2 regions of the Priestia sp. 53B2 genome follow, and region 1 is predicted to be linked to the other one. Evidence: riboswitches for the same ligand, from Rfam matches in the RefSeq annotation. Region 1 holds a riboswitch; the other holds the start of a gene.
The links. Region 1 has a riboswitch for S-adenosylmethionine ahead of ACN6NE_RS29795 (5-methyltetrahydropteroyltriglutamate--homocysteine S-methyltransferase). Riboswitches for the same ligand answer to the same signal wherever they lie in the genome.
Positions count from the first base shown of each region.

Region 2: another riboswitch for S-adenosylmethionine. It lies ahead of ACN6NE_RS09550 (methionine ABC transporter ATP-binding protein); the one in region 1 lies ahead of ACN6NE_RS29795 (5-methyltetrahydropteroyltriglutamate--homocysteine S-methyltransferase).

Region 1 is NZ_JBLZXA010000038.1:138,746-144,004, forward strand. Features, by position in the region: gene ACN6NE_RS29785 (ComEC/Rec2 family competence protein) at 1-219, opposite strand, end outside; gene ACN6NE_RS29790 (hypothetical protein) at 736-1,080, shown strand; gene ACN6NE_RS29795 (5-methyltetrahydropteroyltriglutamate--homocysteine S-methyltransferase) at 1,286-2,413, opposite strand; SAM riboswitch class I at 2,495-2,595, opposite strand; gene ACN6NE_RS29800 (hypothetical protein) at 2,928-3,293, shown strand; gene ACN6NE_RS29805 (FtsK/SpoIIIE domain-containing protein) at 3,306-4,439, shown strand; gene ACN6NE_RS29810 (hypothetical protein) at 4,436-5,131, shown strand.
Region 2 is NZ_JBLZXA010000009.1:65,505-70,763, reverse strand. Features, by position in the region: gene ACN6NE_RS09580 (acyl-CoA dehydrogenase family protein) at 1-462, shown strand, start outside; gene ACN6NE_RS09575 (arsenate reductase family protein) at 579-935, shown strand; gene gcvH (glycine cleavage system protein GcvH) at 1,071-1,454, shown strand; gene ACN6NE_RS09565 (YusG family protein) at 1,534-1,779, shown strand; gene ACN6NE_RS09560 (toprim domain-containing protein) at 1,961-2,311, shown strand; gene ACN6NE_RS09555 (thioredoxin family protein) at 2,326-2,625, shown strand; SAM riboswitch class I at 2,806-2,913, shown strand; gene ACN6NE_RS09550 (methionine ABC transporter ATP-binding protein) at 3,045-4,070, shown strand; gene ACN6NE_RS09545 (methionine ABC transporter permease) at 4,063-4,731, shown strand; gene ACN6NE_RS09540 (MetQ/NlpA family ABC transporter substrate-binding protein) at 4,749-5,259, shown strand, end outside.

The sequences.
Region 1 (5,259 bases):
TAAATAACTTACAACTGCATTTCCTTTACCTTTGTTTCCACCATCAATAACAATGTCCTCACCATTGGGAGCTTTAATATAGATACTATCTCCTTGACCAACATCAATGTAATGTACTTTCATGGTTTTAGGCGTTGCAGCGTATGAGGAAGCTGGAGCTGCAGAAATTCCTATTCCTATAGCTAGCGAAGAAACAATCTTGATAACACGACTTTTCATTGTTTTATCCCCTTTTATAAATGTATTTTCATATGTAGTGTTCTTTTATAGCAAAATTAATTTTACTACACGAAACCATACGTTAATATAAAATAGATTGAATATTTTTACTTATAAAGGTGTAAAAAGTCATGTTATATATGAGAATTAGTAGTAAAATGGAGGTAAATAGTAATGAAATGTACTATTTTAGGAATTTTAGTAGATTGACATTTTAAAATGACCTTATCTTTTTATCTCTAAGATACAGAAACATTAGTTTCAAACAGTCATTCTTAGCTTTTTTTTATATTGAGACCGAAACTCAGAACAAAGAGTTGTTTGCCTTTCTCAAATGATTGCACTAATAGATGATAAGGAATCAACGATGGTCAAATAGAGAGAGAGGGGTAGTGGTGATGGAAAAGTAGCAAGAAACGCATTTATGCATTTGATGTATACCTAGGCAGGCACAGTGAACCGCAGGACAACTATAATTTAACTTATTTTAGAAGTCCTATAAAAGGAGGAATGCACATGGAAAAAGAGCTCATATTTAAGCCTTATATGTTGCTATTTGAAATTGAAATAACAATAGTAAGTATCATCGAACACGAGATGATTACACAATATGGACCATTATGGCGACAACTTTTTTTTGTTAAGTGTGGAACTGACCTATATGACAATCTCCCATTACTATTCAGATTGAACCCCCTTCAAACTATCTTCACTGATCATGAATTACATGACTTATGTATATTAACAGATATTAAAAATACTCTAGTACAACTTTTACCCATTTCTCAAGATGACGTGAATCACCTTATTAGTGTCTTGCAGCACTTAAACCAGAAGAAAACTCTCTTATTATTTATCTAATTATATTCAGTAATGGGTTATTAAGAAGATCTTGTACCTAATAGAGGAACAAGTTTTTCAATGTGAGCGTATCGAATTAGAACGTGTGATATAGGAAGAATGGATATCCATTCTTCCTTTTTCCGTTTATAAGATTCGCCTGTTTATCGTATTTCAACACATCTAGAATGCTGCTTATATAAAATTAAGAAACAAATCTCCCTTTTTAGTTAACTCCCCAGACATCTTGAGCAATTTTAATTATGTGACTAATTTTATTCCATTGTTCCTCTTCTGTTAACACATTTCCTTCTTCTGTACTTGCAAAGCCACATTGAGGACTCAGCGACAAGTTTTCTAGAGGAATATATTCGCTTGCTTCTTTAATTCTTCGCTTAATAATCTCAGCATCTTCTAATGTAGGAAACTTAGATGTTACTAATCCTAATACAACGCTTTGATTATTACGTGTAAAGCTTTTTAATGGTTCAAAATCTCCTGAACGGTTATCATCATATTCAAGGAAAAGCCCATCTACATGTAAGTTAGCAAAGATTGCATCGGATATAGTATCGTATCCACCACTTGTGATATACGTAGATCTAAAATTTCCGCGACAAATATGCATAGTAATGAGCATATCTTCAGGCTTTTTAGAAATAGCATCATTTAAGCAACTTACTCGCGTATCAATAATGTCCTTTACGTTCATACCAAGCTTCTCAACAACCGCATTGATACGTTCTTCAGAGACAAAATCAATCCAGGAAGTATCATCTAATTGTAGGTAACGGCAGCCTGCATCATAAAAAGCTTGAATGGCTTTTTGATAAGCAGCTACAGTATCATGATAAAATTGATCTCTGTTCCCCTTGTAATATGTATCTTCTTGAACTCGAGTAAATAACATATTTGGACTTGGGATAGAGAATTTAGCAACTTGGCTTCCATCACCATACTGTTCGACAGCTTTTTTTAAGAACGTGAAGTGTTCCAGCATATAATGTTGATTGAAGTCTACTTTACCTACTACCTTAATCGCTTTATTTTTTGTTTTTGCGCCTTTGAATTGGCTAATATATTCTGTCTCAAACTCCTCTACGCCTTCTAATCCTGATAAGAAGTCCAAATGCCACCATGAGCGTCTAAATTCACCATCAGTGATGGATTTAAGCCCCACCTCAATTTGTTTCTGGACAAGTTTTTCAATTTCTTTGTCCTCTATAGATTTTAAATCGGCCTTATTGATTCTTGCATTCGCATACGCTTCTCTTGCTTCTTTAAGGGGAGCTGTTCTTAAAAAGCTGCCTACGTGATCAGCTTTAAATGGAGCTTTCACTAATGTCTTTGTCATGGTTTTGTTTCCTTCTTTCTTTTCAAAATAAAAAACCTCTTCTTACAAATAAGAAGAGGTTAATAATCGTTATGAGCGCTCTTCTTATCTTCAAGCAAATTGCTACTGGAATTGGCACAGTACTTTAACAGTCTGTTGCCGAGGCTTCCAAGGGCCAGTCCCTCCACCTCTCGAGATAAGAATATTCAATTTAATTAAAATTTAATTAACTAGAAAAAAGGTTACACCTGTTTTCTTAGCTTGTCAACAAAATTTTGAAAAATCAGAAACAACACACCTCTTATTCCATTACTTACTCATTACCTAATGCAGTAAGGGTTCTTCTTTATTTTTTGTTTGGACAGGCAAGCTTACTGCAGTAGTTACATAGTATCTAAAGAATTACGACTCCACTACTTAATCAGTATCTAGTTCAGTAACGTTACTGCGTTAATACAAGCTGTATACGCCTAGTGAAGCCCTTCGTGGAATCTGTAAGGGAGCTGAGCCGAAGAGGCGAAGGGGGCGACCGGATGTGTTGAGCCGAAACAATTCATACCTGAAAGGCAAAAAATTAAAAAGAATGAAAGAAGGTACCAACATGAGAAAAACACAAAGGTTTTCTTTTCGAAAGATCTTTCCTTTAATCCTCAAATCATCTCTTACGAGACCTCGTCCTTTCAGGGCTTATTCCTTTGTTCCTTTTAGTCCACTCGCCATGCTTGACCCCACTATTCTAACCATAGGAGGTATTATCTTAGGAATTGCCATCATCGAACGAATATTAGAGAGATGGGGTGTTATTGATCTTGTGGATCAGTTTGGAAAAATCATGCGATTTATCCTGCCTGTCACCTTCTATAGCGCCTTAATTTACTTTTTTGCGACTTTTATATTCTAAGGAGGAATGTGTATGTTTGAGAAACTAAAATTGCGTGGTCAATTGATTAAAGCGTTTCGTACGGCAGAGATTTATCGCGTGGTGAAACATGGAGACCGAACCTCTTATCTCTTTCCTAAAATTCATCAGATTGATCACCATCATACGTACACTCGGTACGCTTTTTCTTTATTGAATGGCATTGATCCTGAGCTTTTACACAAAAAAAAATGGGCCTTACGACAAGTATTAGGCAGCAACATTGAGATAAATGGCAGCTTAAAGAATTTTAGCATTACCGTTCATCACAAAAACTTACCTAAGATGCTCAATTATAGGTATGAAGTCGTTCATCCTCATATTGAGAAAATGGAGCTTCCTGTATGCATTGGTCAAGATATTTATGGAAACCCCGTTTCATGGGATTTTGCGGATTTGGAAACCTTACTGATTTCTGGCGAAATTGGAGCTGGAAAAAGCAGTCTGATGCGGGTCATCCTCACAACATGGGTGAAATATGCCTCTCCTGAAGACTTGCGTTTGGTGTTAGTAGATTTGAAACGAGCTGATTTAGGGCTTTTTCATGGCATTGAACATGTGGATGCGCTTTGTTTTGAGGCAAAGGACATGAGAAAACCTTTTGCCTTATTACGAGCTGAAATGTACAGAAGAGGCGATTTATTGTTAGAGCATGGCGTAACACATATAAGCAGGCTTCCATTTAAGCTGCCTCGTATCGTTGTGGTAATTGATGAAATGTCCATAGTGAAGAGAGAGACGGATCTTGTGGAGATGATTCAACAGTTTGCCAGCCAAGGCCGTGCTCTAGGTGTTCATACGATTATTGCCATGCAGCGTCCTGATGCTGATTTATTGAATTCAGCACTCAAAGCAAACTTACGGGTTCGGATCTCTGGAAGACAGGCCGATGCGATAAATGCGAAAGTTGCCGGAGTCATCGGTGCCGAAGAAATCGATGCTGCAGCCAGGGGGCGCATGAAAATTAAGATTGATGAGGTCAAAGAGTTTCAAGCCTTTTTCTTAGATGAAGGTGCTTGTAAGGAAATACTCTCTTCTTATAAAACGCTTGTGAAAGATCCCGAACCAGAACTCGAAGTTACATCACAATCCATCTTTGGTTTATTAGAGAAGGAGGAGCAGCGATGAGTTTCCATTTATCTCAACGTGATAAAGACATCATAGCGTTTATCAATCAATTTAGAGCCGTGGATCGAGACTCATTAGTTGACCTGTTCTTTAAACAGCTTAAATCGCCCGTAAATGCGTGTAATAGTGTGATGGTACGTTTATATCGGTTAGGACTCATTGAACGCACCCAGCAGTATTCTCCTACGGTCTACTTACCTGTAGATGCCAAAATTAAAAAGAACTCTCAAAAAATATTACATTTCCTTTCTATCTTGGATGTCTATAAACAAATGTGTACGTATAGCACACCTAAACAGGTCATTGTCGAAGATAAGCCCACCGGACGAAAAGGAGGGATTGAACCGGATCTGTTTTGTATTTTTAAAGGGTCTCCTTTTTGGATTGAAATACAACGCAATCAGTATACTGAGCAGAAAATGCAAGCGAAGATTAACCTCTATGAAGAGTTTTTCTTTTCGGATGAATGGAAGGCATTGCATTGGCAGCCAGAGGGTCGATCGTCCATTTTCCCTTCAGTCATGTTGATTACACCTGTTCGGTATGCGGTGTCTTCAGAACATATCCGCATTTTACAGGTAGCAAGCATTCATGAATTAATGGAGAAGTATAAAAGTTCTGGGAAACACCAAAAAGAAGGAAGACCAAGAACCCCAGCGTCGTCTGGTGGAATTAAAATTAATCTTACGTAATGACGGACAACATAAAAAGCTGCCTCAACACAGGGAATGAGACAGCTTTCTTACTTTCACACTCGTTGAGATGTGAAAATTATAAAAACTAAATAATAACAAATTCATTGCGAAAATTCTATATTTTT
Region 2 (5,259 bases), on a different contig from region 1:
ATGATGCTTATGCCACAAGAAGTAGGAAATGAGCCGTTAGATCAAGAAAAGATGCTTGTGCAAAATGGAAAGAAAATTGCGCTCTTGCTTTTAGGTCTAGCTGCACAGAAGTATGGTAAAGAATTAGAGAAAGAACAAGAAATTCTCGTTAATATTTCTGATATGATCAGTAACGTATATGCAATGGAATCCACTGTTTTACGTACTGAAAAAGCCATTTCTAAAACAGGAGCAGATCAAAACAGCTTAAAAGTAAAATATACGCAAGTATTTTGCCAAGAAGCATTTAATCGAATTGAAGCAGATGCAAAAGAAACATTAATTGGCATTGAACAAGGTGATACGCTTAGAGTTATGCTTTCATCTCTTCGCAAGCTAACGCGTTACACACCAATCAATGTGATTAGCGTAAAGCGCGAGATTGCAAAAACGCTTCTAGAAGTAGAGAAATTCACAGTTTAATGCAAAAAGGAGCTCGTTTCGCGAGCTTCTTTTTGTTTAAGAAGCCTCTATCTAGGTAAATGATAAAGGATGTGTTAAAATACGAAAAAAGCTTAAAATAAAGGGTGGTTGACGAAATGTCATTATTTTTTTATTCATATCCAAAGTGCGGTACATGCCGAAAAGCCAAGAAGTGGCTGGATGATAACGGAGTAGCATATGAAGAAATTCATATTGTAGAAAACCCGCCAACAAAAGAGCAGCTGCAAGCTTATTATCAGAACAGCGGCTTAGAATTAAAAAAATTCTTTAATACAAGCGGTAAAAAGTATCGCGAATTAGGGCTTAAAGATAAAGTAAGCGGTGCGAGTGAAGACGAACTTCTGTCTATTCTTGCGTCAGATGGCATGTTAATTAAGCGTCCGCTGCTAACAGATGGACAAAAAGTAACGCTTGGCTTCAAAGAAGAGCAGTTTGAGGACGTGTGGAAGTAAGTTTTCAAATAGAAAATTTTTACCTTTTACGTTACACTGTTAATAGGAAGTTATTTTAGGTTGTAGAAAGTGTTCTCCACGTTGAAGGCGCTTTTTATATAAACAAATTACGATACATATTTTGGAGGGATTAAGATGAGTACACCAAAAGATTTGCGTTATTCTGAAGAGCATGAATGGGTAAAAACAGAAGGAGACGTTGTCCGCGTAGGTATTACGCATTTCGCTCAAGCTGAGCTTGGCGACATCGTATTCGTTGAACTGCCAGAAGTAGGAGCAAAAGTAGAAGCTGACGAGCCGTTTGGCAGCGTTGAATCAGTAAAAACAGTTTCTGAGCTTTATGCACCAATTAGCGGTGAAGTTGTAGCAGTAAACGATAACTTAAGCGATAGCCCTGAACTTGTTAATGAATCTCCATACGAAGAAGCATGGATGATTACAATCAAACCATCTGATGCTTCTCAAGTAGACAAGCTAATGACAGCAGAGCAATACGAAGAAATGACAAACGAAGGATAATATTCCTCCATAAATTGTCTTTATGAAAAGTTTTTGACTGGACACTCTATTAGTAAACAAGCTAAAGGAGTGTCTTTTTATGTTTGAAAAACAAAAAATGGACGTTACAGATCGCGTTACAGCTAAATTTCATGACGGCGGTATGAAATTATATGTTGATAAGCAGCCAATTGGTGAAGTTAGTTACGGAACAAGCGGCAATGAATATCGCTTTGAAGAAGGGTATTCGCAAGAAAATAATAAGTTCTACCAATATACGGATGTACAAAAGCAAGGTGAAACGCAAAAATATACAGACTGCGACGAAGAAGCAGGATGGTGCTAAACAGTGGCAACTGCCGCTGTTTTTCTCGTTTTATGGAAAAAATATGGCCTAAGCTGCCTTTAAAAACAGTTCTTTCTTGCAAATTTCTTTTAAAAAACAGGTGAACTGTGATACATTAACGAATATTGTATAGCATAAAGAAATGATGTTACTATACAACTGACGATTATGGGTGATGAAAATGGGGCTAATTGAAATTGAAAAAGTAATTATTGTCGAAGGGAAATCAGATAAAAAACGTATTCAAGATATCATTCGAGAACCAATTGAAATTATCTGTACAAACGGTACGATTAGTTTATCAAAGCTGGATGAAATTATTGACTGTACGTTTAACAAAGAGGTATACATACTCGTTGACTCTGATGATTCAGGGAATAAGCTAAGAAAACAATTTAAACGAGAGCTTCCGGAAGCAGAGCATCTATATATTGATAAAATGTACCGAGAGGTTGCTGCCGCCCCTAGACATCACATAGCAACAGTATTACTGAGTGCCAATATCGATGTTAATGCAGAATTTTTAACATAAAAGGAATGAGCAACATGCAAGAATGGAGCGAAAAACAGCTTGACGATCAGTTGAAAGAAGGACAAAGAGCGTTTATCTTTTTCCATACACCTTTTTGCGGGACATGTCAGCTGGCAAAAAAAATGTTAACCGTAGCAGAAGCGATGCTGCCCGGTGTGACCATCGGAATGAGCAATTTAAATTATATGCCTTCAAAAGCAGAAGTATTTTCAATTGAAAGTGTACCTTGTTTGATTGAAGTGAAAAATGGCGAAATGGTAAAAAAACTCTATGCGTTTCATTCCATCGAGCACGTACTTGAAGAGCTTCGATAATCAAACGTTTGTTTAAAATGAAGAAATTGAAAGAGAGCAAACCGTTGGGGTTGTTGAAATCTTGGGATATTATCCCAAGAGTAAAATCTGTTGACAGCCTATCTGACACATGCTAAAATCACACTCATGAATGTTCATAAATGAATGAATATTTCCCAAAAACAAAATAATTGTTGCGAACTCTTATCAAGAGAGGTGGAGGGACTGAGCCCTGTGAAACCCGGCAACCGTCAGACTAACTGAAATGGTGCCAATTCCTGCAAAGCTATGCGCTTTGAAAGATGAGAGAAAGGATTAAATATCGAGCCTTTCTGTCATGCGCAGAGAGGCTTTTTTAATGGGGAAAATTGTTTTACGGCTTTTTCATCCTATAGGGCAACCTAACATAATTAAGTTTTTACTAAAGAAGGTGAAGAAATATGATTACATTAACAGACGTTACAAAAATTTATCAGGCTAAAAGCGGTCAAGTAACAGCTGTTGATAATGTGAATCTAACCGTTAACCAAGGTGAAATTTACGGAATTATTGGTTATAGCGGAGCGGGGAAAAGTTCTTTAATTCGCTTGCTAAACGGGTTAGAAACACCAACGACAGGAAAGGTCGAAGTAGCAGGTAATGATATTGGAAAAATTAAAGGCGGAAAACTCAGAAAAGCTAGACAAGAAATTAGTATGGTGTTTCAGCACTTTAATATCTTGTGGTCGCGTACGGTGCGAGAAAATATTGCATTTCCGTTAGAAATAGCAGGGATCTCAAAAGAAAAAAGAATGAAACGAGTAGACGAGCTTATCAAGCTAGTCGGGCTTGAAGGGCGTGAAAATGCTTATCCATCACAGCTTAGCGGTGGACAAAAGCAGCGCGTTGGTATTGCTCGAGCGCTAGCCAATAACCCAAAAGTATTGCTGTGTGATGAAGCAACATCAGCGCTTGATCCTCAAACGACAGATTCCATTTTAGATCTGTTAGTAGATATTAATGAGAAGCTAGGGTTAACCATTGTATTGATTACTCATGAAATGCACGTTATTCGTAAAATTTGTCATCGGGTAGCCGTTATGGAAAATGGGGCAGTGGTAGAAGAAGGACAAGTGCTAGAAGTATTCAGAAAACCTAAGCAGCCGATTACAAAACGATTCGTTCAACAGATTTCTGAACCAGAAGAAACGTTTGAAACAATTGAACAAGTACAGGAGTTATATCCAAGCGGGCAAATTATTCAGCTGACGTTTGTTGGCGGAAAAGCAGAGCAACCGCTCATTACAACGATTTTAAAACAGTTTGATGTAACGATTAATATTTTGCAAGGAAAGATTTCTCATACACAAACAGGTTCATACGGAACGTTGTTCGTTCATTTAGACGGAGAATTAACAGAAGTTGAAAAAGTCATTGCATACATTCATGAGCAGCAGGTAGAAGTGGAGGTAATGACAAATGCTTGAGAAACTATTTCCAAACGTTATTTTAGATGATTTTATTCAAGCGACAAATGAAACACTATATATGACGGCTATTTCAGTTATAGCCACGTTTGTTCTAGGTATTTTATTGGGCTTGCTTTTATTTTTAACGTCCAAAGGACAGCTTTGGCAAAACAAACCTTTATATGCCATTGTGTCAGCAGTTATAAATATCTTTCGTTCCATTCCATTCATTATTTTAATTGTTTTACTGATTCCATTTACCAAAGCATTGGTAGGAAGTATTTTAGGCGCTAATGCAGCGTTACCTGCTTTAATTGTTGGAGCAGCACCATTTTATGCGCGTCTTGTAGAAATTGGTCTGCGCGAAATTGATAAAGGTGTTATTGAAGCTGCTAAATCAATGGGAGCAACAACAAGCACTATTATCTTTAAAGTGCTGTTACCTGAATCGCTGCCAGCTTTAATTTCTGGTTTGACGGTAACGACGATTGCGTTAGTCGGCTATACGGCAATGGCGGGTGTGATTGGAGCTGGAGGTCTCGGGAATCTTGCATATTTAGAAGGATTCCAGCGCAGTCATAATGATGTAACGCTAGCTGCTACGATCTTAATTTTGATTATTGTATTTATTATCCAACTCATTGGAGATGCGATTACTGCAAAAATTGATAAAAGATAAAGGGAGGATTATTTATTATGAAAAAATGGCTTTCGGCTTTAGCACTAACATCTGCGCTAGTAGTAGGATTAGCTGCATGTGGATCTAACAATGGATCAAAAGATGAAAAGAAAATTGTTGTGGGTGCATCTAATACGCCTCATGCTGAAATTTTAGAACAAGCAAAACCGATTTTAGAAAAACAAGGAATCGACTTGGAAATTAAAAAATTCCAAGATTATATCTTACCGAACACAGCTCTTGCAAACAATGAAATTGATGCAAACTACTTCCAGCACGTTCCTTATATGAATTCAGTGCTAAAAGATCACAAGGGTGAAAAAGGGTATGATTTTGTAAGTGCCGGTGCCATTCACATTGAACCAATCGGTATCTACTCTAAAAAATACAAAAGCTTAAAAGATCTTCCGAAAAACGGCACAGTTATTATGCGTGATGCAGTAGCAGAGCAAGGACGTATTTTATCGATTTTTGAAAAAGCCGGCGTAATCAAATTAAAACCAGGCGTAAAGAAAACAGATGCACAAA